2 regions of the Crocosphaera sp. UHCC 0190 genome follow, and region 2 is predicted to be linked to the other one. Evidence: predicted binding sites of a transcription regulator. Region 2 holds the regulator's gene; the other holds the start of a gene.
What was found. Region 2 encodes HrcA, which represses chaperone genes, less so after heat shock. Its sites were predicted from a motif close to TTAGCACTCNNANNNTNNGAGTGCTAA; they were not measured.

Region 1: groES (co-chaperone GroES) is a predicted target of HrcA. The motif match lies at 2,080-2,106, and genes of this name have one in related genera.

The regions. Positions count from the first base shown of each region.
Region 1 covers NZ_JAYGHP010000004.1:226,855-231,287, reverse strand. The annotation lists gene cobQ (cobyric acid synthase CobQ) at 1-626, shown strand, start outside; gene VB715_RS08635 (2Fe-2S iron-sulfur cluster-binding protein) at 645-884, shown strand; gene cysE (serine O-acetyltransferase) at 1,038-1,799, shown strand; gene groES (co-chaperone GroES) at 2,159-2,470, shown strand; gene groL (chaperonin GroEL) at 2,549-4,171, shown strand; gene VB715_RS08615 (flavin monoamine oxidase family protein) at 4,238-4,433, opposite strand, start outside.
Region 2 covers NZ_JAYGHP010000006.1:186,152-190,584, reverse strand. The annotation lists gene VB715_RS11330 (hypothetical protein) at 1-76, shown strand, start outside; gene VB715_RS11325 (hypothetical protein) at 157-528, shown strand; gene VB715_RS11320 (hypothetical protein) at 533-823, shown strand; gene VB715_RS11315 (hypothetical protein) at 902-1,195, shown strand; gene hrcA (heat-inducible transcriptional repressor HrcA) at 1,234-2,307, opposite strand; gene VB715_RS11305 (rhodanese-like domain-containing protein) at 2,439-2,789, opposite strand; gene VB715_RS11300 (DUF3352 domain-containing protein) at 2,931-4,433, shown strand, end outside.

The DNA of each region.
Region 1 (4,433 bases), on a different contig from region 2:
GTTATCCTGATGCGGTGATTATTCCAGGGTCAAAAACCACGATTAATGATTTAATTGCTCTTCATGAGAGTGGAATGGCCAAACAAATTCAAGATTATCTAGCAGCAGGAGGGGTTGTTTTTGGCATTTGTGGCGGATTTCAAATGTTAGGAGAAATGGTATTTGATCCCGATCAATTAGAAGGAAAAAATGAATCTTATCCTGGGTTAAATTTGCTGCCTTTAGAAACCATAATTACTCCTGATAAAATTGTTCGTCAGCGACAAACTTGTTCGGTTTATCCCTATCCAGGATTTCCTGTCACGGGTTACGAAATTCACCAAGGAATCACCCGTGCAGCGAAAAGATCCCAGAAACCGGCTAATACCATGATCCATGCTTTATTTGAAGATGCTAGTTTAGGTATTGTTAATGATAATCAGTCAGTTTGGGGTTGTTATTTACATGGGGTTTTTGATAACGGGGCCTGGCGAAGAACTTGGTTAAATTATTTGAGAAACCGACGAGGTTTGGGGTCTTTACCCACAGGAATTCCTAATCATAGAGAACAGCGAGAGGCTAATTTAGATAAGCTTGCTGATTTAGTTGAAGAGTTTTTGGACTTAACACCATTGTTAAATAGTTGATAGATTGAGGATGATTTTATGACGGTTCAAGTGCGATTCTTACCGGACGATATTACCATTGAAGCTGAAGCAGGGGAACCGATGTTAGAAGTAGCAAAACGGGCTGGAATTCTCATTCCGACAGGTTGTTTAATGGGGTCTTGCCATGCTTGTGAAGTAGAATTAGAAGATGGAACCCCTATTTGTGCTTGTATTAGTGCCATTCCAGCAGGAAGTAAATCTATCACTATTAATCTTTATACAGATTTAGGTTGGTAAGGGAAAAACTTTCTAGAAATTGCCCTGAAGCGATCGCTTGACAAAATACCTTTTTTATAGCCCCACAATAATCAACCATTTGGGTGAACCGTCGCCCTCCCCCAGTGATAAAATGAGGATAAGACGCACTTTTTGAACAGGGAATTCAGTTTGGTGTTATCATCCATCATCGCCGATTTTCGCATCATTTTTGAACGAGATCCCGCCGCCCGTAACTGGCTGGAGGTTCTTTTTTGCTATCCTGGACTACAAGCGATCGTACTCCATCGGTTCGCCCATCGGCTCTATAATTTTGGTGTTCCCTTTTTTCCCCGATTAGTTTCTCATATCGCACGGTTTCTGACGGGGATCGAAATTCATCCAGGGGCTAAAATCGGGAAAGGTGTTTTTATCGATCATGGTATGGGGGTGGTGATCGGTGAAACCGCAGAAGTGGGAGACTATAGCTTGATTTATCAAGGTGTTACCCTAGGGGGAACCGGAAAAGAAAGCGGAAAACGTCATCCAACGGTTGGCACAAATGTTGTTGTGGGAGCCGGAGCTAAAGTTCTTGGTAATCTTAATATTGGTAATAATGTTAGGATTGGGGCGGGTTCTGTCGTGCTGCGGGATGTTCCTTCGGATTGTACTGTGGTAGGAATTCCTGGCCGCATTGTTTATCAGTCTGGAGTCCGAGTTAACCCCCTAGAACATGGTAATCTGCCTGACTCAGAAGGGAAAGTTATTCGGTTACTATTAGATAGAATTGACGCATTAGAACAACAAGTTCAACAACTACAAGAAGATAGATTAAAAGAACGAGAATTAGTAGCCAGTAGAGGTTCTCAGTCAGCTTTAGAGAATGCCTATAATGCTAGTCAAATCTGTTATTTGAAAGATAAGGAAATTGAGGAGTTTTTAGGAGGCACGATGTAAGTAAGAAGTTAAAAGTTAAAAGTTAAAAATTAATTGCTTATTACTTAACTCTTGATTCTTTCTTTAACAACAAGAAATTTAGTGATGGCTTCCCAATGATTGCAAATACCCGTTGGTTAGCGGAATTTTGGCAACTTTGGGCAACAAATATAGAACAGTTAGAATTGACCACCATTTAGGGAAAACCTTGATTTAAGCTGACTTTAATAGAAAAATCTGCCCTAAGTTCGGGAACCCGTACCCTTATACCAGTTGCCAGGGGAGGCCTTATTTCGTTAAATTAGCACTCGGAAGGTGAGAGTGCTAATTTTTTTGAGACAGCCCTCAACTTCATCACCAAATCTTAGGAGGATTCGTTCATGGCAGCAATCAGCATTAATGTATCTACAGTTAAACCCCTTGGCGATCGCATTTTTGTAAAAGTAAGCCCCGCCGAAGAAAAAACAGCAGGCGGTATCTTACTACCCGATAACGCTCAAGAAAAGCCCCAAATTGGCGAAGTTGTCGCCGTCGGCCCTGGTAAACGCAACGATGACGGAACCAGATCTGCTTTAGATGTCAAAATCGGGGATAAAGTGCTTTACTCCAAATATGCTGGCACCGATGTCAAATTATCGGGAGAAGACTATGTATTACTGTCAGAAAAAGATATTTTAGCAGCCGTTGCCTAGGCAAATGAAGGCAACTCACTTCATTTATTGATTCCTAACAACTCATTTTTCAGGATCTACTTACAAGAGGCATAAACTATGGCTAAATTGATTGTCTACAACGAAGATGCACGTCGTGCATTAGAAAGAGGAATGGACATCCTCGCAGAAGCAGTGGCCGTTACCCTCGGACCCAAAGGTCGTAACGTTGTTCTAGAAAAGAAATTTGGTGCGCCCCAAATCATTAATGACGGGATCACCATTGCCAAAGAAATTGAATTAGAAGACCATATCGAAAATACCGGAGTTTCCTTAATCCGTCAAGCCGCTTCTAAAACCAACGATGTGGCCGGAGATGGAACCACCACAGCTACCGTCTTAGCTCACGCGATCGTTAAAGAAGGGTTACGCAACGTCGCAGCAGGTGCTAACCCCATTACCCTCAAACGAGGTATTGATAAAGCCACGGAATTTTTGGTGGAAAAAATAGCTGAACACGCCAAACCCGTTGAAGATTCCAAAGCGATCGCCCAAGTGGGTTCGATCTCTGCGGGAAATGACGAAGAAGTGGGCAAAATGATCGCTGATGCCATGGATAAAGTGGGCAAAGAAGGAGTCATCTCCCTCGAAGAAGGTAAGTCCATGTTTACCGAACTGGAAATCACCGAAGGAATGCGCTTTGATAAAGGCTATATTTCCCCCTACTTTGTCACTGATCCTGAACGCATGGAAGCAGTGTTTGAAGATCCTTGCATTTTGCTCACCGACAAAAAAATCAACCTGGTTCAAGACTTAGTGCCTGTATTAGAACAGGTTGCTCGTCAAGGCAAATCTTTAGTCATTATTGCTGAAGATATTGAAAAAGAAGCTTTAGCCACCTTAGTTGTTAACCGTTTACGGGGTGTCTTAAACGTCGCGGCGGTAAAAGCCCCTGGATTTGGCGATCGCCGTAAGCAAATGCTCGAAGATATTGCTGTTTTGACCGGTGGTACCGTCATCAGCGAAGATGCGGGCCTCAAGTTAGAAAATACCAAACTTGAGATGTTAGGGTCTGCCCGTCGGATTATTCTGACCAAAGACAATACCACTATTGTCGCCGAAGGTAACGAAGCGGGAGTTAAATCCCGTTGTGAGTTGATCCGTCGTCAAATGGAAGATACAGAGTCTTCTTATGATAAAGAGAAGCTACAAGAGCGTTTAGCTAAGTTATCCGGTGGGGTTGCAGTGATCAAAGTTGGTGCTGCCACTGAAACCGAAATGAAGGATCGCAAACTTCGTTTAGAAGATGCCATCAACGCCACAAAAGCGGCGGTTGAAGAAGGGATCGTCCCTGGTGGTGGTACAACCCTCGCTCACCTCACTCCTGTTCTAGAAGAGTGGGCTAAGGGCAACCTGGCCAATGAAGAGTTAACCGGTGCGTTAATTGTTTCCCGTGCTTTAACTGCCCCCTTAAAGCGTATTGCTGAAAATGCCGGTCAAAACGGTGCAGTTATTGCTGAACGGGTGAAAGAAAAAGAATTCAACGTCGGTTATGATGCGGCGACGGGCGAATTTGCTGATATGTTGGCGGCTGGTATCGTTGACCCCGCTAAAGTAACCCGTTCTGGGTTACAGAATGCCGCTTCTATTGCTGGCATGATTTTAACCACTGAATGTATTGTGGTTGATAAACCGGAGAAAGACAAAGCCCCCGCAGGTGGCGGTGGAGACTTTGACTATTAATTCTCGGTTAACCTAAACTGAGTAACACGCCCTGTCCTTTGAGGATGGGGCGTTTTTGGTTGACAATTAAAAACAATTAATGATTGCCTCTGCTGCTGATTCCCCAGTGCGTACTGCACCATCAAAAAAACCAGGCCAGCGATCGGCAATTTCTGTCCCTGCCCAGTAAATACGACCAACCGGAGCAGTGAGGGCTTCCCCATAGCTTGTCCATACTCCTGGGGGCATAAAGGCAGCATAACCACCGCCAACCCAAGGTTCC
Region 2 (4,433 bases):
TAGTTCAACGGTACAAATTCGCTCCAATGTTCAGGTAGATGTTGATAATCCTGTAGATCGTTTTCCCTATAAATAGTTGTTTGAATGTGAGGTAAGATGATGCGGTTTAAAACCTTTGCTCTAGCTGTTTTTTCAACTGTATTTTTATTAATAATAATGTCAGGTGTACAGCAAAAAATTGAGATTACTGCTCAGGCTCAAAGCTCAATTCAATCAACTTCAATTGAGATCAATGCTAATGAGTTAAGTCAACCTCTTTGGCTAACAATTCGCACGTCAAATGAGGCTAATCTTCAAGGACAAATTAAACTCAATGGACAAGTAATTCAAGGGTTAAGTGGTCAAGGAAGTCAAGTGAATTTGTCTAATTATTTACGTCGAGGTGAACAAGAAATTGTTATCACTGGAAACTACTCTCCTGCTGATGCTTCAGTGATGATTGAATTGAATGGCAATAATACGCAGGTGAGTCAACAAACCAGTGGTAATGGTTTCCTGAATCAACAAATCAGAATTGGAGTTAGATAAACTTATGGTTAACAAGATTAGTCCGTTTTGCTTAGTAATTCTTACTTATTTTGGCTTGACTAATATGCCTATTTTTGCTCAAAATACTACCAGTCAAACTGGTAATTTAGAGGCAACAGTAAGTGGAGAAAATAACCAAGTCTACCAAACAATTAACCAGACAATTATTACTCATCCTGGGATGGGTTCTATTCGTCGTAATAGTAGTCAAGATAAAAACCATAAACGGGATATTCGATCTTCATCTCATCAACATTCTGAGGATAGAGAACATCCTCGGAAAAATCATCGTTAATATACAATCTGGTTTAAATAGATTATTATGTAGAGACGTTGTAGACAGCGTCTCTATAATATTTAATTATTTTAAGTCATGAGAGTTTATTTAAAAGATGATATCTTATTTATTCATCAAGAAGATTTACCTCCTTATAAAAAGGGGGGTTCTATGGTCAGAAATAGTTATTTTTGGGCGTTAAAATCTATTAGTTGTTATGCAAGAAAAGGATGTGATTGGGAATTCGACCAAGGGGTTTGGATAGCCCTATGTCGGATGCTTTTATCTTTTGCTCAATCGGGATATTTAGGAGATTCAGAAGTTATGTTAGAATTTGATCAAGACACCCCAATTCCTCCCTCTTTACGGTCAGTTTCAACTTGGTTATAAGAGTTAAGAAATTTGAGAATTTATTCATCATTAAGTCCTTAGCTTAATGCTTCTGATAAATAATCAGCAGTTGATTCTACCAAAGGGATAGTATGCTCATATAACATTCTAGTGGGACCAATAATCCCTACACTACCAACAGGGGTATCTCCTTGACAATAGTTAGCAGAAATCAAGGTACAAGGACGCATTGATTCTAAAGGATTTTCTGCTCCGATTCTAACACTAACTCGTTTATTTAAAATATCAGTTTCGGGGACATCAAAAATTAAGGGTAAGAGTTGATCTTTCTCTTCTTCTAAGAGATGAATTAACATCTGTACTTGTTGCAATTGAGAAAATTCGGGTTGTCGCAAAACTTCTGACACCCCATGAATCATAATCGGGGTAGACATTGAAGATTTCAAATATTTTTGTAACTGTTTTAATAGGGTTTTCAGAAAGTCGGTATATTCTAGAAATTCTTGATCTATTTTTTGCCAATCTAAATGAGTGAATTCTAATAGAGACTTACCTTTTAATTGATGATTTAGAAAGTTAGAAAGAATTTGTAGTTCCTCCGCTAACCAATCATCATTGTCTTTGACAAAAGCCGTAGGAAGATCAATTAAAATTGATTGAGTTTGATAACTATCCGTCACCACAATTAACATTACTTGTTTTTCTGATGCTTGGATTAACTGAAGATGACGTAATTGATGAGGAGAAGTTTGGGGTAAGGTAATTAAAGCAATATAACCGCTTAAATTTGCCAAGATTTGGGTTGCTCTTTGTAAAGCTGTTTCAAAATTATAGGTTTCCCACTTCAATTTTTGACTTAGTTGTCGTTCAATTTTTTGCCCAATTTTTTCATCTAGGGTCATTAAATTATCAACATAAATTCGATAACCACAATCTGAGGGAATACGTCCCGCAGAGGTATAAGGTTGATACAAAAATCCTGCTTTTTCGAGTTGTCCTAATGTATTACGAATTGTCGCCGAACTAACACTAAAATTGTATTCTTCAAGGAGGGTTTTTGATCCTACAGGTTCCGCGGTGACAATATAATGTTTAACCGTTGCCCGTAAAATGTTTTGATAACGTTTATTTAAAGAAGTTGGAACCATCATGCTCAGATTAAGGGGTAAATTATTCAAAAAATGTCTGGGTTAATTAAAATTTTTCTGCTAGTATAACTCCAATTAACCAAGCAGGAGAAGCCTTTCAAAAGATTTCCAGCATCCGAATCAATGCTCAGGGATTAATATTGAGGAATACTGCTATCAACTCGCAAAGAATAAGCCGCAATGCCTCCTCTTATATTTTTAACATTACTAAAGCCATTGTTGAGTAACCAAAGACACATTTGAGCAGATCGCATTCCATGATGACAGATCACAAAGGTCTCTTTATTGGGATCAAAACGGCTGTCAATTTCTTCTGACCATTGAGCAAATTGACTAAGAGGAAGTACCTCAAAACCTTCGATATAGGCGATTGCAACTTCTTCGGGTTCTCGCACATCTATTAATTGTAACCCAGTCCCGTCATTAGCTAAACGGGTAGAGAGTTCTTCAACAGTAATAACTGGAAGGGATTGATCTTGATACATAATTTTACAACCAGGAAAATGAATTATTAGAATATACCTTAACAGATTATTAAGTTTAAATCTTTTCCAGAATCTTCTCTCGGTTTCGGACACAGAATGTCACAATGAATAATGGTAGTTAGTCATTCCCTACAGGTAACAGTGAAGTTTCGTCCTTTTTTCATCACCCTCACCCTTAGCGTTATTCTGCTTCTCTCCCTTGCGGGTGGGAGTCTCTCTTGGATCTTGAGGGAAAGTCCCCTAAACTTGTTACAGGGAGGGGTTACAAAAGAACCCACGGCAGCCATTTTTGTGCCGAAACAAGCCCCTGTCATGGTATCTTTGTTAGTGAATCCTGATCGCTTAGATTCTCTCGCTCGATTGATCGCTTCTCCTCAAAATCGACGGCGATCGCATCAAGAATTATTAACCCTAGAAAAAACGCTCTTAGCAAAAACAGGATTAGATTATCAAACTCAAATTCAACCCTGGTTAGGGGAAGAAATTACCCTCGCGGTGACTTCTTTGGACTTCGATCATGATCCTGATAATGGAGTTAAACCAGGATATTTATTAGCAGTTTCTACTAAAGATCAACAATTAGCTAAAGAATTCCTGCAAACCGCCTATTCTAAGGAAGCGATCGCGGGAACATCTGACTTGATTTTTGAATCCTATAAAGGGGTTAATTTAATCAACCAACGTAACCCTAACCTGACCCAAAATACGCCCTTATCTGCGAGTTCTGTGGTAGGAAATATGGTACTTTTTGCTAATGATCCTGCTGTCCTAAGGCAAGCGATTAATAATGTTCAGGTTCCTGATTTAAACTTAAAAAATGCAACGGGTTATCAAGATGCTTTAAAGACAATTACTGATCCCAAAATTGGGTTGGTATATACTAACTTTCCGGCCCTTTCTGCTTGGTTAGCTAATTTACCTATTCCTGAATTACCAGAAATCACTCAAACCCTAACTATTGCCTTTTCCATCAAATCTGAGGGGTTAGTGGCCCAAACTGCCTTAATTGGAGTCTCAGGAGAAAGGGATCGTCTCCCTGCTTTATCGGCCCCAGTGGGAGCATTAGCTTATCTTCCAGCTACGACTTTATTAACAGCAACGGGAACAGACTTAAATCAATTATGGCAGCAAATTGAAACAGGATTAGATATTGATAGTCCCTTACAACAGGTCTTAAATCGTTCAATAAGCTATCTCCAAGAACCTTTAGGATTGAATTTAACTAAAGATGTGTTTCCTTGGGTGCAAGGGGAATTTAGTTTAGGCTTAGTGCCTGATCATGATGGGGGTGAACCGGATTGGATTTTTGTGGCTCAAAAAGTTCCTGATGTCGATATCAATGAGGTGTTAAAACAATTTGATGAATTGGCAGAAAGTAAGGGTTATAGTGCGGGTAATTTATCTTTGTCAGGGCAGACAGTTACGGTTTGGACAAAGCTAAGAACGGCAGTTAAAACTGATAAAAATAGTTTAGCCCGTTTGGAAGCACAAGTTAGCGGTGTTTATGGAGAAATTGATGATTATGTCATCTTTTCTACCTCAGTAGAAGCCATGTCTCAGGCAATTTCTTCTGATTCTCTAAAGTTAGTTAATACGGAAGAATTTCAGAACATTATTGCAGGATTATCCCCAGAAAATGACGGT